Regions from separate parts of the Klebsiella quasivariicola genome, predicted to be linked through region 1. Evidence: predicted binding sites of a transcription regulator. Region 1 holds the regulator's gene; the other holds the start of a gene.
The links. The regulator PurR, encoded in region 1, represses purine synthesis genes. The targets are predictions, from matches to a motif close to CANGCAAACGTTTGCNTG.

Region 1 (15,412 bases):
AGGTCATCAGTGAGTCTTTGGTGTCGGGGAGTAACGGAATGTACAATGCGGCCGCTGTGCCGTAGAACGAAAAAGCCCGCCGGAGTGGCGGGCTTAGATAAGTTAACGCGCGGCGCGCTGTAAGATGATGCTGGAAGGCTGGCGCTGCAGAAAACGCATCCGCAGCATCATCATGATGGCGGCAGAGGTCAGGCCGATGATAAATCCGCACCAGAAACCGGCAGGTCCCATGCGGGGCACAATCATATCGGTCAGCGCCAGCAGATAGCCGCTCGGCAAACCCAGCACCCAATACGCGGTGAACGTGATAAAAAAGATAGACCGCGTATCTTTATAGCCGCGAAGGATACCGCTGCCGATCACCTGGATGGAGTCAGAGATCTGATAGATAGCCGCCAGCAGCATCAGATGCGAGGCCAGCGTCACCACCTCCGGGTTGTCGTTATACAGCAGCGCAATCTGCTTACGCATCAGCACGGTAAAGATAGCGGTAAATACCGCCAGGCAGACGCCCACGCCCACGCCGGTGCGGGCCGAAACTTGGGCATCTATCGTTGAGCCCTGGCCAAGGCGGAAGCCGACGCGAATGGTGACCGCTGCCGCCAGCGACAGCGGCAAAACGAACATCAGCGAGCTGAAGTTCAGCGCAATCTGGTGACCGGCGACGTCAATGATCCCGAGCGGGGAGACCAGCAGCGCGACGACGGCAAACAGAGTGACTTCAAAGAACAGCGCCAGAGCAATGGGCAACCCCAGCTGCACCAGCCGCAACAGGACGGCGAAATCGGGGCCATTGAAGCCCTCGGCGCAGCGAATATCCCGCATCGAACGCGCCCGGCGCACCCACCACAGCATGCTGGCGAACATCACCCAGTAAACCGAAGCAGTCGCTACGCCGCAGCCGACGCCGCCCAGTTCGGGCATGCCGAAATGACCATAAATAAAGATATAGTTCACCGGAATATTAACCAGTAAGCCGATAAAGCCCATGACCATCCCGGGCTTGGTTTTAGCCAGCCCTTCACACTGGTTACGCGCTACCTGGAAGAACAGATAGCCCGGCGCGCCCCACAGCAGCGCGCGCAGATAGCCAACCGCCTTCTCCGCCAGCAACGGATCGATGTTGTGCATGGAGCTGATGATATACCCGGCATTCCACAGCACGACCATGATCAGCACCGAGACAAAGCCGGCCAGCCAGAAGCCCTGACGCACCTGCGGCGCGATACGCTCCCGCCGGCCAGAGCCGTTAAGCTGTGCCACCACCGGAGTCAGCGCCAGCAGCAGGCCGTGGCCGAAGAGGATCGCTGGCAGCCAGATGGAGGTCCCGATGGCCACGGCAGCCATATCCGTGGCGCTGTAGCCACCCGCCATCACGGTATCGACAAACCCCATCGCCGTCTGCGCCACCTGCGCGAGGATGACGGGTATGGCCAGAGCTAATAACTGACGCGCTTCAATAAAATACTTCTGCACGTGAACACCTTCGAATTGTTGTTATTTTGAGACTAAAAAAGCCGCCGTAACTGGCAGCAAGGGGATAAAAATGAGGAATTTCCAGTCTATTGTAGCGAGGATTAGCCATTAAGCCAGTGAAAAAAGAGTCGGGGCACGAAGCGCGCTGGCAACCGCTTTGCCCTCCTGTTATTGTTCCTGATAGCGAAAACGGTAATCATACCGTCATGATTTTCAACAGGAGCCTAAGATGTTTACAGGTATTGTTCAGGGAACCGCGAAAGTGGTCTCCATTGATGATAAACCCAATTTTCGCACCCACGTGGTGGAGTTACCGGCACATATGCTGGAGGGGCTGGAAACCGGCGCCTCTGTTGCCAATAATGGCTGCTGCCTGACGGTGACTGAAATCAACGGCGCGCGCATCAGCTTCGATTTGATGAAAGAGACACTGCGTATTACCAATCTCGGCGATATCAAGATCGGCGATGAAGTGAACGTTGAGCGAGCGGCGAAATTCAGCGACGAAATTGGCGGGCATTTAATGTCCGGCCATATCATGACCACAGCAGAAATTGTGAAAATCCTCACTTCCGAAAATAATCGTCAGATCTGGTTTAAAGTGCAGGATCCGACGCTGATGAAATACATCCTCTATAAAGGATTCATCGGTATTGATGGCATTAGTCTGACGGTGGGAGAGGTCACGGCTACTCGTTTCTGCGTGCATCTTATTCCGGAGACGTTGCAGCGGACCACGCTGGGAGCGAAAAAGCTGGGCGATCGCGTCAATATTGAGATCGATCCGCAGACCCAGGCGGTTGTCGATACGGTAGAGCGCGTGCTGGCGGCGAAAGAGATTGCGGCGAAGGTCAATGAAGCCTGAAAAAAATCCCCCGCCGATCGGCGGGGGAGTGTTATTTAACGGGCGACGCGCAGTCCATGTTCAATACCGCGCGAGAACACCACCTGCCAGAGCTGAATGTCGCGGGCGCGGAAGGCGCCGGCGCAGGCGTTCAGATAATAGGTAAACATGCGTTTGAAACGTTCTGAATAATTATCGGCAATTTCCGGCCAGCTGGCGAGGAAACGCTCATACCAGGCCATCAGGGTCGTGTCGTAATCGGCGCCGAAGTTGTGCCAGTCTTCCATCACAAAATGCTTCTCGCTGGCTTCGGCAATGTGACGCACGGAAGGCAGGCAGCCGTTAGGGAAGATATATTTATCGATCCACGGGTCAACATTATGATCAGTGACTTTGGAACCGATAGTGTGCAGTAAGAAACGGCCATTGGGTTTCAAATTACGGTCGGCAACCTCGAAGTAGGTGGCGTAATTTTTCGGCCCCACGTGCTCAAACATGCCTACGGAGACAATGCGATCAAAGCTGTCATGCAGATCGCGATAATCCTGGAGACGAATCTCCACATCGAGATCGGCGCAACGGGCCTGAGCCATCTTTTGCTGTTCAGCGGAGATAGTTACACCCACGACGCTGACCTGGAAGTGTCGTGCCATATATTCGGCAAGACCACCCCATCCACAGCCGATATCCAATACCCGCATACCCGGTTCAAGCTCAAGCTTGCGGCAAATCAGATCCAGTTTGTCCTGCTGCGCGGCCTCAAGGGTTTGCGCCTCTTTCCAGTAACCGCAGGAATACTGCATGTAAGGGTCAAGCATCCGACTAAACAGATCGTTACCGAGGTCGTAATGCTCTTTGCCCACAATCCAGGCGCGTTTTTTACTTTGTAAATTAAACAGACGAGCGCCTGCTATGCGGAGTGTATCTTTGAAATGGTGAGGGAGCTGTTTTTCCAACCCGGCGCGTAACACCTTGTGGAAGAATATATCCAGACGCTCGCAGTCCCACCAGCCGTCCATATAGCTTTCGCCTAAACCCAGCGAACCTTCCTGCAAAACCCGTTTAAAAAAGAGAGGGTTTTTAACCCGCAGGTCTGACGGCGCGGAGCCATTGATTTCAATTCCCGCACGGCCTAATAATTCAGCTGCAATCCGGTACCAGTCATCATTTGGTACACTTACTTCTTCTATACACGATGAACTCATAGCTTCTCCATCACGCCCAAGTGATCAGAACCTTAAAACAGCGTAGACGCTTTTTTGGCTTTGTGAGAAATCTCACGGATAATCCGTGAAGTCGCTATCCGACGTAAACAGAGGAAGGGAGATAACCCTTGCCGAAAGGCCTTCCATGGTGAAACGAAGGCATCCTGCATCCGTTAATCTGTAACTATTTTCTATTTATGTGAACCCGGATCCAGTATAGGACGCTAAGTACTGGCTTTCAATAAAAATTTCTTAGCATGCTAACGACTGGTCCGGGTCCCGGCGAGGTAAGTTAAGCGTGGGAAGAGCGGGGAGTCAGCTCAGGTGTCTGCTGCAGACGAAAGCCTATCCCGGCTAAGCCAATCGAGACCAGCATCACGCTGGTGGTGGTCAGCAGCGGCGTGGCGATCAGCGCGGATACCAGCAGACTGGTCAGGAAGCACAGGCCAAGCTGCAGGGTATTCTGCAGCGCCGCTGCCCGGCCGGTCGCCTGCGGGAAAGGCTTCAGCGCCTGAGCAACCACGATGGGGTAGATCCCGCCGTTGACCACTGCCATCAGGCAGAAAGGGATCATTAACGCCACCAGCGAGGCATGCGTCTGTAGACCGACCAGCCAGGTGGCGGCTACGCTGACGGCGAAGACCACCAGCAGCCACGGCAGCATCTGTTGACCGGACCACTTTTGCAGCAGCGCGCGGCAGCCATAGCCTCCCACCAGAAAGGCGATGGTCTGTGGGATGTAGCTCAGGCCGATGGCGGTTGGGCCGTAGCCCATCTCGTGCAGGATAAAAGGCGATCCCGTGAGCCAGGCGAAGAAGCTGGCGGAACAGGCGGCGTAGATCAGGACATTGCCGCTGTATTCACGCGAACGCAGCAGTGCGAGGAAGGTGATCTTCTGCTGTGTCACGGCGACTGGCTTTGCCGCTGCCTTCAGGCGCAATGCCGGCAGCATCAGCAGCAAGGTAATTGCAAACAAGGTGGCGAAGATGGCCTGCCACTCAAAGTGAATCAACAACCAGCTGCCCAGCAGCGGGGCCAACGCTGGCGATAATCCCACCAGCGGCATAATGGTAGCGAAGATACGGTTAGTCCGCTGTGCGGGATAGTAATCGGTGACCATTGCCTGCCAGGTAACCGCCGCGGCACAGACGCCGATCGCCTGCAGAAAGCGCAGCGCCAGCATCAGAGTGGCATTGTGCACCCACAGCATTCCCAGACAGCCGAGAGCGAAAATCGCCAGCCCGCTCAGGAGCACCGGTTTACGCCCGTAGCGATCTGACAGCGGCCCCCAAAACAGCTGGCCCAGTGCGAAGCCAGCGAGAAACAGACTCAGGCTGGCGCTGATTGAGGCGGGGGAGGTATTGAGATCCTGCTGCATGGCGGCAAACGCCGGCAGGTACATATCGGTGGCCAGAAAGCCCAGCACGCTCAGGCCAGCCAGCCAGACTAAAAATCCTTTCCCAGGTTGTGACATAACGTTCTCATTTTTGACGGCAGGTACGATGGCGCAGAGTGTAGGCAGTGCATTGTGGCTTGTGAAACGCTAATATTTGTCACATGCATTCAAAAAATTTGCAGGCAGAATATGTGGTCTGAATACTCTCTGGAAGTGGTTGATGCCGTTGCCCGTAATGGCAGTTTCAGCGCTGCCGCGCAGGAGCTGCACCGGGTCCCTTCCGCGGTCAGCTATACCGTGCGTCAGCTTGAAGAATGGCTGGCGGTTCCCTTGTTTGAGCGGCGTCATCGTGACGTGGCGCTGACCCCGGCTGGAGTCTGGTTCTTACAGGAAGGGCGCTCTGTTATCAAAAAAATGCAGATCACCCGCCAGCAGTGTCAGCAAATCGCCAACGGCTGGCGCGGACAGTTGTCGATCGCGGTGGACGATATTGTGAAACCGGCGCGCATGCGCCAGATGATCGTCGATTTCTATCGCCATTTTCCCGACGTCGAACTGATCGTCTTTCAGGAGGTATTCAACGGCGTGTGGGATGCCCTGGCCGATGGCCGTGTAGAGCTGGCGATCGGCGCAACGCGATCTATCCCGGTCGGCGGCCGCTATGCGTTCCGCGATATGGGAATGCTGAGCTGGGACTGCGTGGTGTCAAGCGATCATCCGCTGGCGAAGATGGATGGCCCTCTGAGCGACGATGTTCTGCGCAACTGGCCGTCGCTGGTGCGAGAGGATACCTCACGTTCACTGCCCAAACGAACGACATGGTTACTGGATAATCAGAAGAGGGTGGTCGTTCCCGACTGGGAGTCGTCTGCTACCTGTCTGTCGGCTGGACTTTGCGTCGGTATGGTGCCGAGCCATTTTGCCCGTCCATGGATAGATCGCGGTGAATGGACCGCACTGGCGCTGGAAAATCCGTTCCCGGATGCCGCCTGCTGCCTGACGTGGCAGCAGAGTGACGCTTCACCGGCGCTGAACTGGATGCTGGACTATCTGGGAGACAGCGATACGCTAAACCGGGAGTGGCTGCGGGCGCCGGAATGATCCGCGCCCGCAGAGGCCTTAGCGGCGATAATCGACAAACGGGCCATCCGCCACCGAGCGGCGTTCGACCAGTCGGGGATGAACTTCGATAGACTGTGACTCTTCACGCTTGTTGACGATACGATCCAACAGCATGTTAAACGCGGCTTCGCCCAGCGAATCTTTTGGCTGATGAATGGTAGTCAACGCCGGGCTGAAATAGCGGGCGTTGCGCACATTATCATAACCGATCAGCGAAATGTCCTGCGGCACGCGCAGCCCCATTTCGTCTGCGGCGCAGATAGCGCCCATCGCCATGATATCGCCACCGCAGAATACCGCCGTTGGGCGATGCTGCTGGTTCAGGATCTGCTGCATTGCCCGGTAGCCGGACTCAGGTTCGAAGTCGCCCTGCACAATCCAGTTTTCCGGCACGTTGATATGCGCTTCTTTCATTGCCTGCATAAAACCGGCCAGGCGTCCTGCGCCGGTATTGCGCTCCAGCGGCCCCGGGATCACGCCGATTTCGCGATGACCACGCTCAATCAGATAGCGTCCGGCAATATAACCGCCCTGGAAGGCGTTATCGATCACCGCATCGGTAAAATCAGCTTTCGCTTCGCCCCAGTCCATCACCACCATCGGAATATGGCGGTATTCTTCCAGCATGCTCAGAACCGAATCCGGATACTCAGAACACATCACCAGCAGACCGTCGACGCGCTTTTGCGCCATCATCGACAGATAGGCGCGCTGTTTTTCCGGATCGTTCCAAGCGTTACCCAGGATCAGGGTATAGCCCTTCTGGAAGCAGCTCTTTTCCACGGACTCAATAATTTCAGCGAAATAGGCGGCTTCGCTACTGGTCGCCAGCAGGCCAATCGATTTTGTATGATTGACTTTCAGGCTGCGGGCCACGGCGCTCGGCGAGTAGTGCAGCTCTTTGATCGCCGCCCACACCGCATTACGCGTCTCTTCGGCAACGAAACGGGTTTTGTTAATTACATGTGATACAGTTGTAGTGGAAACGTTTGCGCGCTTCGCTACATCTTTAATAGTTGCCATTACATCTCACTCCATGCCTTGACCTGATCGCCTGATCATCGATACGTAAACGTTTGCCTACACACACCCTGAATACAATTTTCAACATTGCATCACGTCGGGAAAACGACACAGAACGACAGGAAGGGGTCAATGGCCGATACGCTTTTAAATTAGCGTGGGATTTTGTCCGATCTTGGGGCAAAGTGGAAGAGCAAAAATGTGCATCGCCCTAAATCCCGGAAGATTTTTGCGATTTTTTGTGCAAAAATGAGCAAGCTCACTTTTGGTGTGGGGATAACTAGAGGGAAAAATGATGGATACCAATTTAAAGTTTTCGCTGATCACCACGATTATTGCTCTCGGCGTGATTGTCGCTTTCAGCCTGACCGCCATACTGCACTAAGTTTCCGCTGCGGGAGGAGCGCGCCTCCTCCCTCTCCACCGCTATTATTATCAATTCTGCAAAAATCTTTTGTCATTTCGTTCACTTTTGTTTTTTTGTGATTGATGTCATGCTTTTGACTTCTGATGTTACGCCGTCCTCTCTGACGGCCTGATGGAGTCATTGAATGAAAATCAACTTTCCTTTACTCGCGCTGGCGATCGGCGCCTTTGGCATCGGCACCACCGAGTTCTCCCCGATGGGATTGCTGCCGGTGATTGCGAAAGGTGTGGACGTCTCGATACCGGTGGCGGGAATGCTGATCAGTGCGTATGCCATCGGCGTCATGGTCGGCGCACCGCTGATGACCCTGCTGTTGTCACATCGCGCACGGCGCAATGCGCTGATTTTTCTGATGGGGATCTTCACCGTCGGCAACCTGTTGTCATCCATCGCGCCGGATTACACCACGCTGTTGCTGTCGCGCATTATTACCAGCCTCAACCACGGCGCGTTCTTTGGCCTGGGGTCGGTGGTGGCGGCCAGCGTTGTACCGAAACATAAGCAGGCCAGCGCGGTAGCCACCATGTTTATGGGACTCACTATCGCCAACATTGGCGGTGTACCGGCGGCCACCTGGCTTGGCGAAACCATTGGCTGGAGAATGTCTTTCCTCGCCACCGCGGGGTTAGGCCTGCTGGCAATGGTCAGCTTGTGGTTCTCCCTGCCGAAGGGCAGTGCGGGTGAACGCCCTGAAGTCAAAAAAGAGCTGGCCGTCCTGTTGCGCCCTCAGGTGCTCTCTGCCTTGCTGACTACCGTCCTGGGCGCGGGTGCGATGTTTACGCTGTATACCTACATTTCGCCAGTGCTCAATACGCTGACCCACGCTTCATCGCTGTTCATTACCGCGATGCTGGTGCTGATTGGCGTCGGCTTTTCGCTGGGTAACTATCTGGGCGGTAAATTCGCCGACCGGTCGGTCTCCGGCACCCTGAAAGGATTTCTGCTGCTGCTGATGGCGATCATGCTGGCAATCCCGCTGCTGGCGCAATCTCAGGTCGGGGCGGCCATCAGCATGATTGTCTGGGGCGCTGCCACCTTTGCGGTAGTGCCACCGCTGCAGATGCGCGTCATGCGCGTGGCACATGAAGCGCCGGGACTCTCTTCTTCGGTGAATATCGGCGCGTTTAACCTCGGCAACGCGCTGGGCGCTGCCGCCGGTGGGGCGGTGATCTCTGGCGGACTGGGCTATGCGTTTGTGCCGGTGATGGGGGCGATTATCGCCGGTCTGGCGCTGCTGCTGGTCTGGTTTAGCGGACGAGCGCAGCCGGAAGAGGCTTTCGCCAGCCAGTAATCATTGGATGGGGAAGGGCTAAAAAAGAACCGCAGCCGGGGAGACCCTGCTGCGGTTTGTCGTTTATGCCGCCAGGTTGGCCGCAACAAACTTCCAGTTAACCAGCGCCCAGAAATGGTCCAGATAGCTTGGACGGGCATTGCGGTAATCGATGTAGTAAGCGTGTTCCCAGACGTCAACGGTCAGCAGCGGTTTCGCATCAGTGGTCAGCGGCGTACCGGCGTTGCTGGTGGAGACGATAGCCAGGCTGCCGTCAGCATTTTTGACCAGCCAGGTCCAGCCGGCGCCAAAGTTTTTCGCTGCGGCATCGGTAAATTTCGCTTTAAAATCAGCAAAGCTGCCGAAGGATTTTGCAATCGCTGCCGCTAATTCGCCTTCCGGTTCACCGCCGGCGTTTGGCGCCAGGCAGTTCCAGTAGAAAGTATGGTTCCATACCTGCGCTGCGTTGTTGAATACGCCGCCTTCAGAAGTGCGCACGATCTCTTCGAGGGATTTGTCTTCGAACGCGGTGCCTTTGATCAGGTTGTTGAGGTTAGTGACATATGCCTGGTGGTGTTTACCGTAGTGGTATTCCAGGGTTTCTGCGGAAATGTGCGGCGCCAGGGCGTCTTTTGCATATGGTAATGCAGGTAATTCAAACGACATTGCTACTCTCCTTATAACTTTTTGTTTTATCTCACATTGACAGGATGAGGTTTTCACCTGAATCGTGTTCTGACCGCCCAACGCTGTCGCGTCCCGGGCGTGTTATTGTATTGAGAATGTTAACATTTGCCGCCGGCAGTGAAAAGCCTTACCACCATAAAGGTTATTGTGACAGGCGCAACTGTCGAAGACTTAACCGTTTTCTGGAAAACCGAGGCGCTTTCCGCCTGGTAATGTAACAAAAATGTATTAGTAGCCAGTATCTGCCGTTGTGAATTCTGTCGTTGACAGGTCAACCCGACCGCTTTCCCTAAATGGCGGCCGCGTTGCACAACCACTGCATGCTAGCCAATCTTTGTTAAATCAACTTATTAAATTAAATATGCATCCAGGCAATCACCGCTATGCCAATAATTCATTGTCTATTTTCATATTTGTATGACAAATATAGCCACCCGACGAAAGTGACCAACAGGATGTTCACGATGAAAAGAACAGATGAGGTGGTGAGTCCAAAAATGATCCCGGTGGTGCAGGGGATCGTTGACTGGATCGAAGCCCACATATTTGACACCCTGCCGGTGAGCGCGATTGCCAAAAAGTCCGGGTATTCGCACTGGTATTTCCAGCGGCAATTCGCCATGGTGACCGGCTGTACGTTAGCGAATTACGTCAGTCGGCGGAAGATGTCCATTGCGACGATCTATTTAACGCAGACCCAGGCCTCTATGCAGAGTATCTCTGAGAGTCTCGGTTACGAGGGACAGGCGGCATTCTGTCGTGCTTTCCGCCGTCACTTTGGCATGTCGCCGACCCGCTATCGTCGTGAAACGCCGGGCAAAGAGAGCAATTTGCAATATCCTCTGCGGGTGGGGATGGGGAACGAGCAGGGGAGGCGGCCTGCCGCGTCGGCGGCAGACCGGGATCAGCGAATGGTTTTCGGCGTCATGACGCGACGGGCGCCAACGTAATGGCGAACCCAGTAGTCCTCGCTCAGGGAGGTGATTTGAATGTCGCGTCCCGTACGCGGTGACTGAATAAATTTCCCATTGCCAACGTAGACGCCAACGTGGTCAGCAGTGCCGCGTCCGCGGGTGCGGAAGAAGACCAGATCGCCGCTCTGCAGTTCGTCACGATCCACCGGACGCGCGTCACGCAGGTGGTACATTTCGTTGGCGGTACGCGGGATATGGATCTTAACCAGGTCTTTGTAGGCGTAATACACCAGCCCGCTGCAGTCAAAGCCGGTACGCGGCGAGGTGCCGCCCCAGCGATACGGTTTACCCAGCTGGCCCATCAGTTTATTCATGGCGGTACTTTGCGCTTTTTGTACCCGGACTTTATGCGCGTCGGCAATCGTCAGATTCGCTTCGCTGGCCTCGGGTTTACAGCGTTTTTTATAGCCCTTACGCACCACGCATTTACTTTTGACGCTGTTCAGCGCCAGAGTCGGCTCGGCGCTGGCGGCGATCGTTTTCGCACACTGCTTTTTATAGCCTTTACGCAGGACGCATTTTTTCGTAACGCCGGCGGCCTGACGGTTTAGTGCGGTTTGGCTTGCGGCGGTAGTGCGGGAAGGGAGCCGGGTGCTGGAAGACTTTTTACTGGTGGTTTTAGCGGTGGTTTTACTTTTTTGACTGGTTTTTTTCTTGCGCTCTGAGCCACTTTTCGCGGCCAACGCCTTTGGCGAGGCAGAGGCGTGAGAATGCCCTGACGCATGAGCCAGTGGCGTGAATGAGATAGATGTGAACAGTAATGCACAGAGCGATATCGCGATTTTGTTTAGCCGCGCCACTGAGCAATCCCCTGATTAATTACAGACATGTACAAATGCCTGATGATGAATGACAAACCGGAACGATTCTAAAGCAAAAAAAACCGGAAAGTTAATATTCTTTTGTATCAAAAATGTCGATTGGTTAACGATTGCAAGAAAACGCGTCAGACATTGACCGTCTCGCGCAGAAAATGCGCAATGCGCGCTAGCCCGCGCCATCAAAATGATATTTTTAAGGCAACTTCGCGCAACAGAAGATAAAATAGGAATAGTGAAGAAAATGTTATTATCCGTCCTGCCTTCAGGACGCTACAATGACAAGTTACTGCCGTAGAAAGAAGTTTAAGGAAGCACGACAATGAGCTCGACTTTAGAAAAAATCCAACGCCAAATCGCTGAAAACCCGATCCTGCTGTACATGAAAGGGTCGCCGAAACTGCCAAGCTGCGGTTTCTCTGCCCAGGCCGTTCAGGCGCTGTCAGCCTGTGGCGAACGTTTTGCTTACGTTGATATTCTGCAGAATCCGGACATCCGCGCCGAGCTGCCTAAATATGCCAACTGGCCGACCTTCCCGCAGCTGTGGGTAGATGGTGAACTGGTGGGCGGCTGCGATATCGTCATCGAAATGTACCAGCGCGGCGAACTGCAGCAGCTGATCAAAGAGACGGCGGCGAAGTACCACACCGACGAGCCGAAAGCGGAGTAGTTCCCGCCATCAGCAAAAAAGCGACTTCCCGGGAAGTCGCTTTTTTTGTCATTCCGGCGTCGCCACAGGCAGCGGCCAGCCGCCGAGCCGCTTCCAGCGGTTCACAATCTCGCAAAACAGCTGCGCCGTCTGTTCGGTATCGTAGAGGGCGGAGTGGGCCTGGGCACCGTCGAACGCCATGCCTGCGGCAATGCAGGCTTTGGACAGCACCGTCTGGCCCAGCGCCAGCCCGCTCAGCGCGGCGGTGTCGAAAGTGACGAACGGATGGAACGGGTTGCGTTTTAGCCCCGCCCGTTCGGCGGCGGTCATGGTGAAGCTGTGGTCAAACGTGGCGTTATGCGCCACCATGATGGCCCGGCTGCAGTCGCTCTCTTTCATCCCTTTGCGTACCATTTTGAAGATGGCATGCAGGGCATCGTATTCGCTGACGGCGCCGCGCTGCGGGTCGTGCGGGTTAATCCCGTTAAAGGCCAGCGCTTCGGGCTGCAGATTGGCGCCCTCGAAAGGTTCAACATGGAAATGCAGCGTTTCATCGGGCATCAGCCAGCCTTGCTCATCCATCTTTAACGTAATGGCGGCGATCTCCAGCAGGGCGTCGGTTTTGGCATTAAATCCGGCGGTTTCGACATCGATTACCACTGGATAAAAACCGCGGAAACGGTCGCACAGACCATTCAGTTGAGCGTTCTCGGACATCAGATTCTCTTAGCTGGAAAAAAGTAGCGCGCATTATGGCAAATTTTGCCGCGGCTTGCAGCAGGCAGGGGTGAAAACAACGGGCGCCGCAGCGCCCGGGCGAGCCATGAAAACAAAGGCTATGGCCGTGAAGCGTTAGTTGCCGAGGCCTTTGCCGGCATCTTTCTCTTCAATCAGCTCAATTTTGTAACCATCCGGATCTTCCACGAAGGCGATGACGGTGGTGCCGCCTTTTACCGGTCCGGCTTCACGGGTGACGTTGCCCCCGTTCTGGCGGATCCGCTCGCAGGCTTCGGCAGCGTTGTCGACGCTCAGGGCGATATGACCATAGGCCGTACCCAGCTCATAGCTGTCCACGCCCCAGTTGTAGGTCAGTTCAATCACCGCGGTATCGCTCTCTTCGCCGTAGCCGACAAAGGCGAGGGAGTATTTGTACTCCGGGTTTTCGCTGGTGCGCAGCAGCTTCATGCCCAACACGTTGGTATAGAAGTCGATTGAACGTTGCAGGTCGCCAACGCGCAGCATGGTGTGGAGTAAGCGCATAATGTCCCCTATGCAGTTTATTTGATAGATCAGAGCGTTGAGTATAGCGGCGATATGTCGCCGCTATCAATGGAGGGATTACAGAGTCGGATAATCGGTGTAGCCTTCCGCGCCGCCGCCGTAGAAGGATTCCGGGCGCTGTGGGTTAAGCGCCGCTTTTTTCTGCAGGCGAGCTACCAGATCCGGGTTGGCGATGTAATCGCGGCCAAAGGCTACGGCATCAATCAGCCCTTTGTTGATCAGGTCGTTGGCTTTTTCTACCGTGTAGGCGCCAGCGCCAATGATCACCCCCGGGAAGCGGTCGCGGACTTTCTGACGGAAGGCTTCGCTGTAAGGCTTGCCGCCCGCCCAGTCCGGCTCGGACATGTGCAGATAAGCGATACCGCGTTTCGCCAGCTCGCTAATCAGATACAGCGCGTCTTCTTCTTCGTTCGGGCCGTTATCGACATTCTGGAAACTGCCGATTGGCGACACACGAATGCCGATCCGGTCGGCGCTCCACTCTTTGCTCACGGCGTCGACCACTTCCAGCACCAGACGAGCGCGATTCTCCACATTGCCGCCGTACTGGTCGGTGCGATGGTTAGAGGAAGGCGACAGGAACTGGTGCAGCAGGTAGCCATGGGCCGAGTGCAGTTCAACCAGATCGAAACCCGCGTCGCGGGCATTGCCGACCGCCTGACGGAAATCGTCGACAATTCCCGGGATCTCTGCGGTTTCCAGCGCGCGTGGCATAGACGTATCGACGCGGATGGCATGACCGTTTTCATCGCGCAGGGAGGTGCGGGTGCCAGCACTCAGCGCCGACGGTGCGACCGGGGCGGCGCCGCCAGGCTGCAGGCTGCTATGGGAAATACGCCCGGTGTGCCACAGCTGCACGGCGATATGGCCGTTTTCGGCATGCACGCCGGCGGTGATTTTCTGCCAGGCGGCAATCTGCTCCGGGCTGTGCAGCCCTGGCGCGCCGGCATAGCCTTTGGCCTGAGCGGAGATCTGCGTTGCTTCGCTGATGATCAGGCCGGAGCTGGCGCGCTGACGGTAGTATTCGCCCATCAGCGGGGTAGGAATATCGCCCGGCTCGATGCTGCGCAGACGCGTCAACGGCGCCATAAATACGCGATTAGGAACGGTCACCGCGCCGACTTTCAGCGGGCTAAATAATTTTGCTTCCGACATAATGACTCCTGAGTAGACCGGTCGTCTAGTAACTGATGAAATAAAAACGCCTGTTAAACAGCAGGCGCCGCAATAATCTGTTTGGCGTGGGCAAGGGCGCTTTCCAGCGGCGTTGCGCTACGCGTAATTTTGGCCTGCAGGTTGGCGCCGAGCCACAGGGAATACAGCACCTGCGACAGGGTCATGGCCTCGCCGTCAAACGTCAGACTACCCTCCTGACGTCCTTTCTCCAGCGCCTCGCCCAGCAGGGCGATAATCTGGCTGGCGCCGCGATCCATGGCGGCGCGCATATCTTCTGACAGGTCGCACACCTCCGCCGATAGCTTAACGGTGAGGCACCCGCTAATAATCCCCTGCTGGCAGAACTGGTTCAGCGTGTGCTGATAATAAGCCAGCAGACGGTCGCGATAGTTGCCGTCGCCATGATCGAAGTGGTCGACCAGGCGCTGCAGATAGCCGGTATAGTGATGTTCAAGCAGCGCGACGCCGAAGGCTTCTTTAGAGCGAAAGTAGTGGTAGAAAGAGCCCTTGGGCACTTCCGCCGTCTTCAGAAGTTCGCTCAAGCCCATTCCGGTAAAACCGCGATGCATGCAGAGCTGCTCGCCGGTGACCAGGATATGTTCTCGGGTATCGCATTCGCTGTGTCTGTTCATGGAGCACACTGTAGTAGACCGATTGGTCTAATGCAACCCCCAACGGAAAAATGTCCGCTGGCGCAGCACAGGGTGAACAAAATTTGCGTCGGCGCGGGGAAACGTCTTCAATGAAAGGAGACGAGGGGACAGGAGGCGTGTGGTGGCAGAGCAGTTAGAGTTTTTTCCGGTGCAGAGCCCGTGCCGGGGAATATGTCAGGCCGATGAACGCGGCTACTGTCGCGGCTGTTTTCGCAGCCGTGAGGAACGCTTCGACTGGCAAAAAATGAGCGATGCGCAGAAACAAGAGGTTTTGCGTCTCTGCCGCCAGCGCCTGCTGCGCAAATTACGTGCGAACAGGCCAGATCCAGCAGAAGAACCGCAGCAACCCTCACTGTTTTAAGCCAAAAATTACGTATACTCAGAGCACTTTTTTATTGAGGAAGCGGTTAT
Region 2 (15,412 bases), 2.6 Mb from region 1:
CCCTCAATGAAGGCGAACGTTATCGGGTTGACCGAACTCAGGTGACAGGCGACCTGGCGCAGCATGGGCCGGAGATCGAGGCCCTTTCCCGGCCGCTGGCGGGGGCATGGTACAGCGGGGCGCAAATCACCACCGTAGAAAATGAGATCAAAAAACGTTTCGGTAAGTATGGTTATGCCTGGCCGCAGGTGACGACCACGCCGGAAATCGATGATGCGCATCACCGCGTGACGCTGCATATTCAGGTCAACGCCGGCCGCCGCTACTCGGTACGCCAGATCCGCTTTTCCGGTAACGACACCTCCCGGGACGCGGTGCTGCGTCGCGAAATGCGCCAAATGGAAGGGGCGTGGCTTAACAACGAAAAAGTCGAGCAAGGGAAAGTACGTCTTGATCGAACGGGTTTTTTTGAGAACGTTGAACAGCAGATCGTTCCGGTCAATGGGACGGCGGATCAGGTCGATGTGGTCTACAAGGTGAAGGAGCGCAACACCGGCTCATTCAACGTGGGCCTGGGATTTGGTACGGACAGCGGCGTGAGCTATCAGCTCGGCGTGACGCAGGATAACTGGCTGGGAACGGGCAATAGCGTCAGCTTCAACGGGACGCGCAACAGCTACCAGTCTTATCTTGAACTGGGGGCGACGAACCCGTGGTTTACCGTCGATGGCATCAGCCTGGGCGGAAAGATTTTTTATAACAGTTATGATGCTTCCGACGCGGATGCCGGGAGCTACAACCAGCAGAGCTATGGCTTAGGCAGTACGCTGGGGTTTCCCATTAGTGAAAATAACTCCCTGAACCTGGGACTGGATTATGTTCATAATCGCCTGACTAATATGGATCCGGAGCTGACGACCTGGCGCTACCTCAGCTCACGGGGAATCGAGCCCAGCGTGGTGACGAAAGATGGCGACAGCGGCGCAAAATATAGCGCCAACGATTATTTTGTGAGTCTTGGATGGGGCTACAACGATCTCGATCGCGGCTTCTTCCCGCGCGCGGGAAACAAGAGCAGCCTGAGCGGCAAAGTGACCCTCCCCGGTTCGGATAATAGCTACTACAAACTTTCCTTTGACACCGCCCAATATCTGCCGCTGAGCGAGAACAAGCGCTGGGTCTGGATGGAACGCCTGCGCGCAGGCTATGCCGGCGGGTTAGACGGTAAAAGTGTGCCGTTCTACGATAACTTTTACGCCGGCGGTTCGTCGTCGGTGCGCGGCTTCTCTTCTAACACCATTGGGCCTAAAGCGGCCTATTATCGCTGCAATGGTAGCGAAAGCAGCTATAGCGCCTGCCCGCTGGACGCCTCGTCTGATGCGGTCGGTGGGAATGCCATGGCGGTGCTGAACAGCGAATTTATTATTCCAACCCCCTTTGTGAATGACAAATATGCCGATAGTCTGCGAACCTCGCTGTTTGTTGATGCAGGAACGGTCTGGAGCACATCCTGGCAGAATACCGCGCAGACGCTGGCGGCAGGGATCCCTGATTACGGCGATCCGAGTCATATTCGTCTCTCCGCGGGGATTGCCGTGCAGTGGATGTCTCCCCTCGGTCCCCTGGTCTTCTCGTGGGCGGAGCCGTTTAAAAAGTACGATGGTGATAAAGCAGAACAGTTTCAGTTTAATATCGGCAAAACCTGGTAGGGCCCCAGCGCGGCCTGCTGGCCTCGTCGGTCTATTGATGTACGACGAGGCAACCGCGCAATAAATAGCTGGCTGCCGTCGTCCTCTCTGCCTGCGAAAGCTCGGGTCACGCTCAGTGCTACATCATCTGATACCAATGTCTGAGGTCTCATCCAGAGGGACTAAGACGTTTTGTCAATTATGTTTATATTATCTTATTTTTTATTATATTTTCTTTTCATGGGTTAATTTGTTTATTTTTTTATAGGTGCTAATCATTAATCTTCCGGGTAAGAAAAAAGGTTACCAATAATGGATTATCCTGTTAGGAATTGTCTTAAATCACATAATTATCAGGGAGGCTTGCGATTTATGATAATGAATGCTATCACTATATGCGATAATAATTCGTAGCCTCTGTTATAAGGAAGGAATATGAAATGGACGATACTTAATACTCTAATCTGTCCGCAATCCGGTATCGCCTTCTCGGCAATTTCCAGTCTGCGTTTCTTAAAATTTATCATGTGGTACGAGGCAGATGTGATCCTCCTGCCCGGTGAGTCGATAAGACTCTATTCCTCGAGAGTTTTAATTAATGACCGGTATCATTCATTAAAAATCTACAATATTACGGTGTACGACGAGGCGCAGTGGGAAAAATTACGCGAGCGGCCGTCGTGTCCGTATCATGCCGGCGGCGAGCGATCTGACTCCTGTTTTTACCAGTCCTTTTGCACGATTAAGCGTTGCCCGAATAATATTCCCCGCGGCGAGCCCTGGCGTTAGCCGATGAAAGCCGCCGGTCAGCCGCCGGCGGCGCGGCGTTATTTCGCCAGCAGGGCGGCCAGTCGCGGCTGAACACTTGTGCAGCCAGCCAGCACAAGGTTGCCTTGCCGCAGGCCCTCATCGGCGAGAAACGCATTGCATGTTCCGCCCGCCTCCTCAATCAACAACATACCCGCCAGCGCGTCCCAGCTGTTCATATGGGCTTCATAATAGGCATGGAGCTGACCGGCGGCGACATGCGCCAGCATCAGGGCGCCTGCGCCAAAACGGCGATACTCCAGGCCGGCGTCGAGCAGGGTGTCGATGGCCCGGGCGTAGTCGCTGGCCGGGGCCCGGCTGGAGCGCCCCATGCCGATCACCACCGCGTCGGGATCCGGCTCGCGTAGCGTCAGGCGCCGACCGTTGAGATACGCGCCTTCGCCGCGGGCGGCGAAGAAAAATTCATCGCGATCGGGGGCGTAGATGATGCCAAGCGTCAGTTCGCCCCGGCATACTCGCGCCAGCGAGATACACCAGTAATCCATGCCAAGGATAAAGTTGGTGGTGCCATCGACGGGATCCAGCACCCAGACGGTCTGGTCGTCACCTGCGAAACCGCTCTCTTCACCGAGGAAACCCTCCTGCGGAAAGTGCGCTTTCAGCCAGCCCTTAATCTCTTGTTCTACCGCGAGATCCGCTTGCGACACAAAGTCCTGGCGCGATTTTTTATCGACCTGCAATCCCGCATCGCGCAACGCCTGGGCGTGGGCGCCAGCCCGGCGAATCAAGGCGCATAATGACTCTCGTTGTGTTTCCGTCATGGTCCTGCTCTCAGATAACAAAGGGCGACGTGCGCCGGTGAATTAACGTCACCTCCACCCAGGTGGTGCGTGAAGGCTGTAAAGGATCGGCGGCGCGCTCCAGCAGTCGGGCGAGCGCCTGGCGAGAGATCGCCGCGACATCCTGATGTAGCGTGGTGAGCTGGTAGCTATATTGCGCGGTTGGCGGCGTGTTATCAAAACCAATCAGCTGGAAATCCTCAGGCGCCTCTCTGCCGCGCTGGCGCATCCCATCGAGAAAGCCGCAGGCAAGCTGGGCGTTGGCGCAGAAGATCCCCTCCAGCGCCTCGTCGGCGAGCGCCGCGGCCTGCAACCCGCCCGCGTAACCTTCTTCCGGGCAGGCGAGGATCGCCAGATCGCGTTCGACGTTCACTCCGCGCGCCTGCAGCGCCTGGCTGAACGCTTCCCCGCGCATGCGCCCGGCCCAGGTGGAAGGAGAGTGGTTGAGCCAGCCAAACCGCTGGCAGCCGCTGCGCAACAGCTGGTCGGCCGCCAGTTCGGCGCCGGCGGCGTTGTCAGAACAGACGTAGTCCACCCCGGGGCTTGTCGGCTGGCGATTAATGCCCACGACCGGAATATGCTGCTGGACGCACTCGTTCACCAGCGCTTCTGGCGGCTGGCCGGAGGTGACGATAACCCCGGAGACGCGAAACTGCGTGAAACGGCGCAGGGTGTGTGCCAGATCCTGCTCGCTACGGATCTCGCTCACCAGCGCCTGAAAGCCCTGGCGCTGGATCTCATTGAGCAGCGCATCAAGCAGAGCGCTGCGAAAAGGATCGCTGATACGCGAGACGATCACGCCGATTAAGTGGCTGCGCTGGCGATTAAGTCCCTGGGCAAGAAAGTTAACCTGGTAGCCCAGCTCCTCGGCGGCGCGTAGCACCCGCTCCCGGGCGTGGGAAGAGATGCTGCCGTTGTTGCTCAGCGCCCTGGACACCACCGCCCGGGAGACGCCCGCTCGCCGGGCAACGTCCTGAGCGGTAACGCTGGGTTTACGTGGGCTCATAGGATCTGCGCCTTGTCAGTGAGCGTGGGACGCGGCAGCGTAAAGTGGTCCTCATCCTGCGATACAAATAATCCCTGCCATGGCTGACAGGCCTGCTTCAGCGCCGCCAGAGAAGCATCCTCACAGTGATAGAGCCCCAGTGCCGGGAGCTGCAGCGTTCTGAACAGCATCAGACAGGAGGGAAAGTCGCCATGCGAGGCATCGTCGTCCAGGACTGTCACCGAGGCACACTCCTGAAAGGCCAGCCCGGCGCCGGCCATCAGCGCCATCGAGTCGGCGGTCGGCCGCCCGTCGCCGCTGTAAAACAGGGTCTGTCCGGCAATAGTGATGCGGATGGCGCGATTGCTCAGCTCGTGCTGCGTGGCAGCGGTGCGGATCTGCCAGTCCCGCCACGTCCAGGCGTCACGGCATGCCTGCCAGTCGATGGTGAATCCGAGGTCCGCCTGAGGCCAGTTCGCCAGCGCGGCCAGCTGCATGAGCACCGGCTGCTGCGCGGGCTGGCAGTAGATAATTAGCGGCTTCTGACGGGAGCCACTTTTCCAGTAATTCAGCAGCGCCGTCAGGCCGGTACAGTGATCCGGATGAACGTGGGTGAAGTAGATTGCATCGATATCATCGACTCCGCCGCCGCGCTGCCACAGCGCGCGGGGAACGGTGGGACCGCAGTCGATTAACCACTGTTTGTTGTCCGCGTCGATCACCCGCAGCGCGGAGGTATTTTGTGTGCAGGAAAAGGCGCTCCCGCAGCCAAGCACATCGATTTTCATTGACCCTCGCCAAAAATTTTTGCCGCTTAATTAAATTGTCATAAATACCCGACAAAGTAGGCTCACATCATGTCGAGTTAACGTTGCATTTTTTTTACCGCTAAATGAACACGTGTTCATCCTGATAAAAAATATCTGCAGCAGCGCTTCCAGGTAGCCAATATGAGTTATTTACAGATTTCCGGCCTTAAAATTAGTTATGGCGATAATGTAGTTTTACATAATATCGATCTGGCGGTTGAACAGGGGGAGATGATTGCCCTGCTGGGCCCGTCGGGATGCGGAAAAACCACCCTGCTGAACGCGCTCTGCGGCTTTATTCCAGTGCAAAGCGGCGAGATAGCGATTGCCAGTCGAACGATCACCCACCTTGCGCCAGAGCAGCGCAATATCACCATGGTGTTTCAAAGCTACGCCCTGTGGCCGCACCTGACGGTAGCGCGCAATATCGGCTATGGCCTGAAGCTGCGCAAATGGCGCGGGGCAGATATCGCGCGGCGAGTGGCGGAGCTGTTGCGAATAGTGAACCTTGAAGGGCTTGGCGAAGTGAAAGTCACCGAACTGTCGGGCGGCCAGCGGCAGCGGGTGGCACTGGCGAGAGCCCTGGCCATAGAGCCCCAGGTACTGGTGCTGGATGAGCCGTTATCTAATCTGGATGCCAAAGTGCGCCTGAATGTGCGCCATGAAATTAAATCCCTGCAAAAGAAACTGGGCTTTACGTCATTAATTGTTACCCACGATCAGCAGGAAGCCTTAGTGATGGCGGATCGTATTGCGGTATTAAATCAGGGGCGAATTGAGCAAACTGGCACCCCGGAACAAATATATCAGCGCCCCGCGACGCCCTTTGTCGCGGATTTTATGGGGGCCGATAATAAAATAACCTCCGGTGAATTATCCGTTGCCGCAATATCCGGTTTATCCGCCGCTCAGCAGGGTGAAAAAGTTATTTATTTTCGCAGCGCCGATGCCGCGCTCGTTGAATTAACGCAGCCCGCGCCGCAGGGAGGACTCGCTCTGGAGGGCGTGGTGGAGCAAAGCGCGTTTCTGGGCAATCTGTATCGCCACAGCGTGCGCTGCCATGACCGCCTGCTGCTGGCCGATGCCGGGCAGTGCTGGCCGACGAAAAGCCGCGTCCGACTCCACGTGCCAACGCCGGCTCTGCATATTTTTCCTTTACCACCATCACCGTGACATCAGTATGTTTATTCTGGGGACAGTCCATGTTTACTAAAACGAAAGCAGCAATCGTAACGACCCTCTTCCTGAGCGTTGGCGCACAGGCCGACACCATTCTCAACGTCGCCACCGCGGGCGATCAGAATATGGTGGATTATGTAAAAACCTGGCTGGGGCCAAAATTTGAAGCCGCTCATCCCGGCGTCAAGGTGCGGGTGATCGGTACCGGCCCCGGCGACGCCGGGTCGAATAAAATTAGCGAGAAGCTAACGGCCCAGCAGGAGAGCGGTGCGCAGCAGTGGGATATCGACGTCGCGGTAGTACACCAGAAGGCGGGCGGTGAGCAGGTGGAAAAGGGATTACTGCAAAAATACCGTCAGGATATTCAGACCGGCGGCATGGTGAGTTCGCCGAGCGCCACCCAGGCGCTGGGGGTTAACGTCGACGGGTACGTGATGCCGATGTTTTTAAGCCAGACCGCCATCGCCTGGAACAGCGATCTGGTCAGTACCCCGCCGGCGTCGTATGACGAGCTGGTGGCCTGGACGCAGAAACATCCGCAGGCTTTTGGCTATAACGGCATTAAGAACGGCATGTCCGGCGTCAGCTTTGTGGTGGGCTGGATCTACGCCTACGGGACCGACGCCCAGCGTCTCTCGGCCGCGCCTTATGATAAAAGCGTCGAAAAGAGCTGGCAGCAGGCCTATGAGAAGCTGAAGGTGTTCAATAAAAACGTCACCTTCACCCCGGGCAATGCCGGCACGCTCGACATGCTGAGCCGGGGCGAAATCGCCATGGGCCCGGTGTGGGTCGATATGTTCTATAGCTGGAAAGATCAGGGCAAGCTGCCGCCGTCGATCAAGCTTGCTTTACTGGCGCCGGGCATGCCGGGTCAGCCGATGTATTACGTCATCCCGGCGAAGGCGGCGAACCCGCAGCTGGCGCGCGACTTCATCGCGCTGGCCACCAGTCCGGAGGTGCAGGCGCAGGGGATCGTCAAGCAGTTTAACTGGTATCCGGGCATCGACGCCGGGCAGGTGAAGCCGAAGCTGGATGCGGCGACCTGGCAAAAGCTGTTTGCCGAAATCTCGCCGGAAGCGCTGGCGAAGTATGGCAAAAGCTTCCCGATCGCTCCCTATTTTGACGACATCAAAGAGGGTTACGAAAGCCAGGTGGCCAACTAACGCCTTCTCCCGCCCGGGTTGTCGGCCCGGGCGCTTTCTTGTACTGACGCCAGGTGCATTATGTCCAGTTCATTAAAATATCTGCTGCTGGTTGCTCCGGCGGCGCTGATGATCGCGATCCTGTTTTTGTATCCGCTGGGGTTCTCGCTGGTCTCAGCATTTACCGCGCCGGGACAGCCGTTCACGCTCGATCACTTCCGCAAGGTCTATGCGCTTTACGCCAGCGATGTGCTCTTTTCGCTGATTATCGTGCTGATCTCGGTGGCGCTGTTAGCGCTGATCGCCATTACCCTGTCGGCCGTTATTGCGCTCTCGCCTTGCCGGCCGGTTGTCCGCCTGCTGGGTTTTTTGTATCGCTTACCGCTGTTTATTCCCTTTATCGTTGTCGCCCAGATGATGCGCACTTTTCTCGCCAAAAATGGCCTGATGAACAATGCGCTGGTGGCGGCCGATCTGGTCGCGCCGCTGGAGACGCTCTCCTGGTTAGGATGGAAAGGAATAGTGATCACCTTTGTCTGGAAACAACTGGCCTTTGCCACGCTGCTGATCTGCGGGGCGATGGCGGCGCTGGAGTCGTCGCAGATCCTCGCCGCACGGAATCTTGGCGCCTCCCGGCCGCGGATCCTGTTCGATATCATGCTGCCGCAGGTTCTGCCGACCATCGGCGTGGCGCTGGTGCTGTCGACGGTGACCATGATGTCGGTGCTATCGGTACCGTTGATGATCGGCGTAGGCACCCCGACGATGCTAACCGTGGATATGGCGTTTCGCGTTAATTCCTACGGTGATTACGCGGTGGCGAATGCGCTTGGCGTGGTGTCGCTGGCGATCTGCGGTGCGCTGTCGTGGTTTTACCTGCGCCACAGCCTGCAGCAAAAAGGCGGTGAATCATGAAAGCGCTGAGCCTCGCCTTCTCCCCGACATGGTGGGTGAAAGGACGCCGTAAAGTGCGCGCCAGCCCGGTGCTGCAGACCCTGCTGCTGTTGTTTATGCTGCTGGCGATGTTTGGTCCGCTGCTGAACCTGTTGATCTGGACCGTAGCGGAAAGCTGGTATTTTCCCCATTCTCTGCCCAGCCAGTGGGGTCTGAAGTACTGGTATCAGGTCTTCAATCCGTACAGCGATGTCTCCAGCTCGCTGTTAACCAGCGTGCTGATCGCTCTGCTATCGGTGGGGGTCTGTTTGCTGATTTCCGTACCTGCCGGCTATGCGCTTTCCCGGCGGAAAATGCCGCTACGGGTGCTGTTTATGCTGTTGTTTCTCATCCCGCAGGCCTTTCCCAATCTGACGGTATACATGAACATTGCCCGTTTGTTTTATCAGTGGGGATTGAACGGCAGTATCGCGGGGGTGGTTTTGGTGCATAGCGTGCACGGCCTGATGTACTCGGTGTGGATTTGTGTAGCAGCCTTTTCGTCTATCGACCCGCTGTTGGCGCGGGCATCGCGTAACCTTGGCGCCGGGCCGGTGTATACCTTCTGGCACATTGTGCTGCCGCAGGCGGCGCCGGGGATCGTTGCCGCCAGCATCTTTGTTTTTCTGGAGTCGCTGGATGAGTTTACCGGCACCTTTTTCGTCGGCGCGCCGGATATCACTACGCTGCCGCTACTGCTCTATAACGCCAGCATGTCGGGTAACTATCAGGTATCGTCGATTACCGCGCTGATTTTGCTGGTGCCGTCGCTGCTCTTTATGGCGGTGATCCATAAATTTATGCGTCCGGAGATGATGGCAAAACTGGGGAAGTAGGGCGTATAAAAAACGAAAAAGCTTCCCGGTGGGAAGCTTTTTACGCTCAGGTCATCATCATTGGCCATTCTGGCGGCGTCTGACTCATGACTTCAATCATCACATCTTTGATATTGCCCCAGATTTTGGCAATATCGAGCAGGGTGATGCCCAGCAAACCGGTGGCGAACCAGCAGGCGGCGGCCAGGCCGAGGCAGCTACAGATCACCGCCAGACCGGCATAATCGCTTTTGCGAAGCTGAATATTCAGTGAGCTGGCGAGAAACATCAGTACTGCGCTCACCAGGGGCCAGCGCAATAAAACAACACTGGTAGTAATGGCCATTTACCTATCCTCAAAGAAAGTCGGGGAGCCATAGATGACCTGGCGCGACTGACGATGGCATAGCGCTCTGGTCTCAACTGGCAAACGAGAGAGTGATGAAACGTCATTTCTGTTTCATCAACTTGTGTGAACTATATCACACTTGTCGCTTTATTCACCAGCCAAAAAATGAGCTTTCGCTGCGCTTAATAAGCCTGTTATTTGTGTGGATATCGTTCCGTAAAGTCCGGATCCTTATTTTCTTCTCTTGCTAATGATTATTATTCTGCGGGTTTTATTACCAGTTCCTGTTTATTACACGGAGAAACCGAGTCAGATGCGCGTCTATTCTTAATCTGACGAGAATATCTTTCGAATACCTGATAAATAAGTATTATTCAACACCACCAGCTGAAAAGCTGACGCCCTGAAGGGCTGGCAGATATCTGCTGATGTCTATCGCAGTCGCGATTGCTAACGTGTTCGGGCTACCTTAATTAAGGCATATCGCATGGATGTAAGCGTAAATGGGTGACAGTGCGCCGCATAAGGCGCTAAGACTCGTCGGAATGGGGTTGGTTATTTTATTGCCGGTGGTGCTGGCACTGTGGTTTGCCCAGATCCGGGCGAAAGCCGAAACCATTGATCAATTACACTCATTTTCGCAACTGGCGCTGCAAAAAACGGAAATGGTCATCCGGGAAGCGGATCAGGCACGGGCAAAAGCCAGCGAGTATCGTGGTGAACTGTGTTCAGCGGATCACCAGCGTTATTTACTGCATATCGTGCGCGGTCTGCTGTATGTGGAAGATCTGATCTACGCCAATGGCCAGCGCTTTATCTGCTCGACGTCCGTTCATCCAGAGACCGGCTGGCGGATGCCGGCAGCGAATTACACCAAAAAGCCGGACGTGGCGATTTATTACTATCGGGATACGCCGTTTTACCCGGGCTTTGCCATGAACTATATGCAGAAGGGGCCCTATGTGGTGGTGGTCAACCCCTACTCGTATAGCTCAGTGATCGCCAGCGATCGCGATTTGGCCTATGGCGTTTTCGATACTAAAACTAACCTCTTTTTCTCGCTGAGTAATAATGTTGAGCCCGCGGAACTCCAGAGGCTAATTCGCGAAGGCGATACATTTTTTCATCAACATGGTCGGGTTTACACGATTGCCCGCTCCGCTATCCGGCCGATCGCGGTCATCATGTCTACCTCGCGGGCCAGCTACTACCACAACTTCTGTAACCAGGTCAGCCTGACGCTGCCGCTGGGGATCATTTGCAGTATTTTGCTGGTGTTGGTGTGGTCGCGTACCCGTCGGCAATATCATTCGCCGCGCAATATGCTGCAGCGGGCCCTGAGCTGCCGCCAGTTGCGCCTGCACTACCAGCCGATTATCGATATTAAAAATAACCGCTGCGTCGGCGCGGAAGCGCTGCTGCGCTGGCCGGGGTTTGACGGCCCGGTGATGAATCCGGCGGAGTTTATCCCGCTGGCGGAAAATGAAGGCATGATCGCCCAGATCACGGACTATGTGGTGGACGAACTGTTTTATGAAATGGGGGAGTTTCTGGCCAGCCATCCGCAGCTGTACGTGGCGATCAATCTCTCTGCTTCAGATTTCCATTCGGCGCGGCTCATTTCACAGATTAGTGAGAAAGCGCAAAGCTATGCGGTGTGCATTGGGCAGATCAAAATCGAAGTGACCGAGCGCGGGTTTATCGACGTGGCGAAAACCACGCCGGTGATCCAGGCGTTCCGCGAAGCTGGCTACGAAATTGCGATCGATGATTTCGGCACCGGCTACTCCAATCTGCATAATCTGCATGCCCTGAACGTCGATATCCTCAAAATCGATAAAACCTTCGTGGATACGCTGACCACCAACAACACCAGTCATCTGATCGCAGAACACATCATCGAGATGGCGCGCGGGCTGCGTTTAAAGACTATCGCGGAGGGGGTGGAGACGCCGGAACAGGTAAGCTGGCTCTCCAGGCGCGGCGTGCAGTTTTGCCAGGGCTGGCTGTTTGCGAAAGCGATGCCGGCGCGGGAGTTTATGCATTGGTTAGCCAATGCTCCCACGCCGATGAGCGTGCCTCAGCCGCCGCGTCACGCGGAGATCTGATGACGGTAGTCGCTGGGGGTACGGTCGAATTCCCGGCGGAACACCCGGGAGAAGGTTTGCTGCGAGACATAGCCCAGATCCATCGCGATATCAAAGATCGGCCGCTGGGTGGTGCGCAGCGCTTCCGCCGCCAGCAGCAGGCGGCGCTGACGAATGTAATCCCCCAGCGTCTGATGCATCACGGTGCGGAACATCCGCTGCAGATACCACTTCGAGTATCCTGACTTTCTGGCGACTATATCAATGTTAAGTGGTTGATCGATATGTTCATCAATCCATTCAATCAGTGTTTGAATAATATCCTGATGGGACATAAAGCGGCCTCTCTCAATTCTCGATTCGTCGTTTTGTCTGCGGGCGAGTATAATTCCTCAAGTTAACTTGAGGTAAAGCGCTTTATGGAAAAGAAATCACCCCGCATCAAAATGCTACTGACGCCCGGGGAAGTGGCAAAACGAACCGGCGTGGCGGTCTCGGCTCTCCATTTCTATGAGAGTAAAGGGCTGATCCACAGTCAGCGCAATGCCGGTAATCAGCGGCGCTACCGGCGCGATGTCCTGCGCGCGGTGGCGATTATCAAAATTGCGCAACGCATCGGCATCCCGCTGGCGACCATCGGCGACGCGTTTGGCGTACTGCCGGAAGGGCACAATCTCAGCGCAAAAGAGTGGAAGATGCTGTCATCGCAGTGGCGTGAGGAGCTGGACCGGCGGATTCACACCCTGACGGCGCTGCGCGATCAGCTTGACGGTTGCATCGGCTGCGGCTGTTTATCACGGCGCGACTGCCCGCTGCGCAACCCGGGCGATAAGCTGGGGGAAGAGGGGACCGGCGCCCGTCTGCTGGAAGAGGAGTAATAAAACTAAAGCGCCACAACTGGGCGCTTTAGTTGTTTTCCGGTCTTGGTCTTTCGCATTATCTCGCTGGTTCACGAGAGGGTTTCCCCCGACGTCGACGTCCCTCAGTATTGCGCAATCTGTTGATGGAGGTTCCGGTTTGCGTCGACACCTTAACTATGGCAGCTGCTGCCATTTTTTCCTCCCTGTTTTGCCGAAATTTTCCCGGCAATGAGCGCTTGTTCCTATAGTTAATTTGAACAAACCACGGGAGAGGCCCATGCTGACGGTACATCATCTTAATCAATCACGATCGCAACGCGTCCTGTGGGCACTGGAAGAGCTGCAGCTGCCTTATCAGATAGTCCGCTATCAGCGAGAAAAGTCGATGCTGGCGCCGGCGGCGCTGAAGAAAATCCATCCGTTGGGGAAATCGCCGGTGCTGGAAGACAACGGCTATGTGCTGGCGGAGTCCGGGGCCATACTCGAGTATTTGCAGGAGACCTGGGACAGCGGTGGGCTGCTCAAGCCGCAGGCGATAGAGGACAAACTGCAGTACCGCTTCTGGTTGCACTATGCCGAAGGCTCGCTGATGCCGCTGCTGTTAATGAAGCTGGTGTTCGCCAGTCTGGGTAAACCCCCTGTGCCCTTTGGCGTCCGCTCGCTAGGCTCGCTATTGGGCAAGGGCATTCAGAAAGCGTGGCTGGATCCCCAGCTGGCCACCCATGCGCGGTTTATTGACGACCATCTTGCCACGCGGCCATGGTTTGCCGGCGAGCGCCTGAGTATGGCCGATATTCAGATGAGCTTCCCGGTGATGGCGCTGTTAGCCCGCGGCGGTATGCATGATCTTGTGCATATCGAGGCCTGGCGACAGCGAGTGGAACAGCGACCTGCCTGGCAACGGGCCATCGAGCGTGGCGGCCCCTTTTCTTTACCCGGTGCCTGAGGTATTAGCGGATCCGATGACCCGGCTAAATGAAAGCAACTCACTAAAAAATTGTTAGCGGATTGCGCATAGACGATAACGTTTGCGCATCTGCTGGTTATTTTCTGTTCGTCATAAGCGAAATTTAGCGAAATACGATAAACATCGGTTGAAAAGGGTTATCTAAAGGCCGGATAATCGTTTGCCTTTCTGTTTTGCTCCCTCTTTTTTCTGCTATCCAGAGGGAGGAGATAAGGTTGACACACCGTAGTGTATGCGCGGAGTTAAACGTTTGCTTTTTTGCAGCCCCCCTGGCGCTGCGATTCGGTACAAGGAGATCGCGTTTAACTGGCAGTGGAGGGTCCACCACGCATACCCACGAACGATAAAAATTTTCAGGGGAAGTTTTCTATGTCTACGCCTTCAGCGCGTACCGGCGGTTCATTAGACGCCTGGTTTAAAATTTCTGCGCGCGGCAGCACCGTGCGTCAGGAGATTGTTGCAGGTCTTACTACCTTTCTGGCGATGGTGTATTCCGTCATCGTGGTGCCGGGAATGCTCGGTAAAGCGGGCTTTCCGCCGGCCGCGGTATTTGTTTCCACCTGTCTGGTGGCGGGCATTGGCTCGCTGGCGATGGGGCTGTGGGCGAATCTGCCGATGGCCATTGGCTGCGCTATCTCGTTGACCGCCTTTACCGCCTTCAGCCTGGTGCTGGGGCAGCACATCAGTATTCCGGTGGCCCTCGGCGCGGTATTCCTGATGGGTGTCCTGTTTACGGTGATCTCGGCAACCGGCATCCGCAGCTGGATCTTGCGCAATCTGCCGCAGGGCGTGGCCCACGGTACCGGGATCGGGATTGGCCTGTTTCTGCTGCTGATCGCCGCCAACGGCGTTGGCCTGGTGATCAAAAACCCGCTGGACGGTCTGCCGGTGGCGCTGGGCAAATTTGCCAGCTTCCCGGTGGTGATGACGCTGATTGGCCTCGCGGTGATCATCGGTCTGGAAAAAATGAAAGTACCAGGCGGTATTCTGCTGACCATTATCGGCGTGTCGATTGTCGGCCTGATTTTCGATCCCAACGTCCATTTCTCCGGTATTTTCGCCATGCCATCCCTGAGCGATGATAAAGGCAACTCGCTGATTGGCAGCCTCGATATCGTCGGCGCGCTGAATCCGGTTGTGCTGCCCAGCGTGCTGGCGCTGGTGATGACGGCGGTCTTTGACGCCACCGGTACCATCCGCGCGGTGGCCGGCCAGGCGAACCTGCTGGACAAAGACGGACAGATCATCAACGGCGGTAAAGCGTTGACCACCGACTCCCTGAGCAGCGTCTTCTCCGGTTTAGTTGGCGCGGCGCCAGCGGCGGTGTATATCGAATCGGCGGCGGGTACCGCGGCCGGCGGTAAAACCGGTCTGACCGCGGTGACGGTCGGTGTCCTGTTCCTGCTGATCCTGTTCCTCTCCCCGCTCTCTTATCTGGTACCGGCCTACGCGACCGCGCCGGCGCTGATGTACGTCGGCCTGCTGATGTTGAGCAACGTGGCAAAAATCGATTTCAACGACTTCGTTGACGCGATGGCTGGCCTGATCACCGCGGTGTTTATCGTGCTGACCTGTAACATCGTGACCGGCATCATGATCGGTTTCGCTACCCTGGTGATTGGCCGTCTGGTCTCCGGCGAGTGGCGCAAGCTGAACCTCGGTACGGTAATTATCGCCGTGGCGCTGGTGGCGTTTTACGCGGGCGGTTGGGCGATTTAAACCCTTCGTGCTCCTCACGGGCGGCTCAGGCCGCCCGTTTTATTTTTAAGCCACATCCTGTTTCCATTTGCGTTAATCTGGGTAGCGTATGATTCACAGGCACGACGCCTCACAGGTATAAAAGAAAACGCAGCAAACAGGGAACACATGGAAATATTCTTTACCATCCTCATCATGACCCTCGTGGTCTCACTGTCCGGGGTAGTGACACGTGTACTGCCCTTTCAGGTTCCACTCCCACTGATGCAAATCGCCATTGGCGCGCTTCTGGCATGGCCGACCTTCGGTTTGCACGTTGAATTTGATCCAGAGCTGTTTCTGGTCCTGTTTAT

Region 2: the regulator PurR is predicted to act here: its motif matches at 13,601-13,618, upstream of B8P98_RS25900 (NCS2 family permease).

Annotation. Positions count from the first base shown of each region.
Region 1 covers NZ_CP022823.1:2,502,502-2,517,913, forward strand. The annotation lists gene mdtK (MdtK family multidrug efflux MATE transporter) at 103-1,476, opposite strand; gene B8P98_RS12490 (riboflavin synthase subunit alpha) at 1,706-2,341, shown strand; gene cfa (cyclopropane fatty acyl phospholipid synthase) at 2,377-3,525, opposite strand; gene punC (purine nucleoside transporter PunC) at 3,818-4,999, opposite strand; gene punR (DNA-binding transcriptional activator PunR) at 5,111-6,022, shown strand; gene purR (HTH-type transcriptional repressor PurR) at 6,041-7,066, opposite strand; gene cydH (cytochrome bd-I oxidase subunit CydH) at 7,359-7,451, shown strand; gene B8P98_RS12520 (MFS transporter) at 7,618-8,784, shown strand; gene sodB (superoxide dismutase [Fe]) at 8,848-9,429, opposite strand; gene B8P98_RS12530 (helix-turn-helix domain-containing protein) at 9,915-10,400, shown strand; gene B8P98_RS12535 (C40 family peptidase) at 10,355-11,224, opposite strand; gene B8P98_RS12540 (Grx4 family monothiol glutaredoxin) at 11,565-11,912, shown strand; gene rnt (ribonuclease T) at 11,961-12,608, opposite strand; gene gloA (lactoylglutathione lyase) at 12,744-13,151, opposite strand; gene nemA (alkene reductase) at 13,230-14,327, opposite strand; gene B8P98_RS12560 (TetR/AcrR family transcriptional regulator) at 14,381-14,980, opposite strand; gene B8P98_RS12565 (DUF1289 domain-containing protein) at 15,120-15,362, shown strand; gene B8P98_RS12570 (aldo/keto reductase) at 15,411-15,412, shown strand, end outside.
Region 2 covers NZ_CP022823.1:5,145,221-5,160,632, reverse strand. The annotation lists partial or broken gene bamA (outer membrane protein assembly factor BamA) at 1-1,649, shown strand, start outside; gene iraM (anti-adapter protein IraM) at 2,064-2,417, shown strand; gene B8P98_RS25960 (inositol monophosphatase family protein) at 2,456-3,217, opposite strand; gene B8P98_RS25955 (LacI family DNA-binding transcriptional regulator) at 3,228-4,241, opposite strand; gene B8P98_RS25950 (MBL fold metallo-hydrolase) at 4,238-5,008, opposite strand; gene B8P98_RS25945 (ABC transporter ATP-binding protein) at 5,171-6,202, shown strand; gene B8P98_RS25940 (ABC transporter substrate-binding protein) at 6,232-7,371, shown strand; gene B8P98_RS25935 (ABC transporter permease) at 7,432-8,265, shown strand; gene B8P98_RS25930 (ABC transporter permease) at 8,262-9,119, shown strand; gene B8P98_RS25925 (YjcB family protein) at 9,166-9,444, opposite strand; gene B8P98_RS25920 (EAL domain-containing protein) at 9,951-11,555, shown strand; gene soxS (superoxide response transcriptional regulator SoxS) at 11,540-11,869, opposite strand; gene soxR (redox-sensitive transcriptional activator SoxR) at 11,954-12,412, shown strand; gene B8P98_RS25905 (glutathione S-transferase family protein) at 12,672-13,340, shown strand; gene B8P98_RS25900 (NCS2 family permease) at 13,731-15,080, shown strand; gene B8P98_RS25895 (Na+/H+ antiporter) at 15,228-15,412, shown strand, end outside.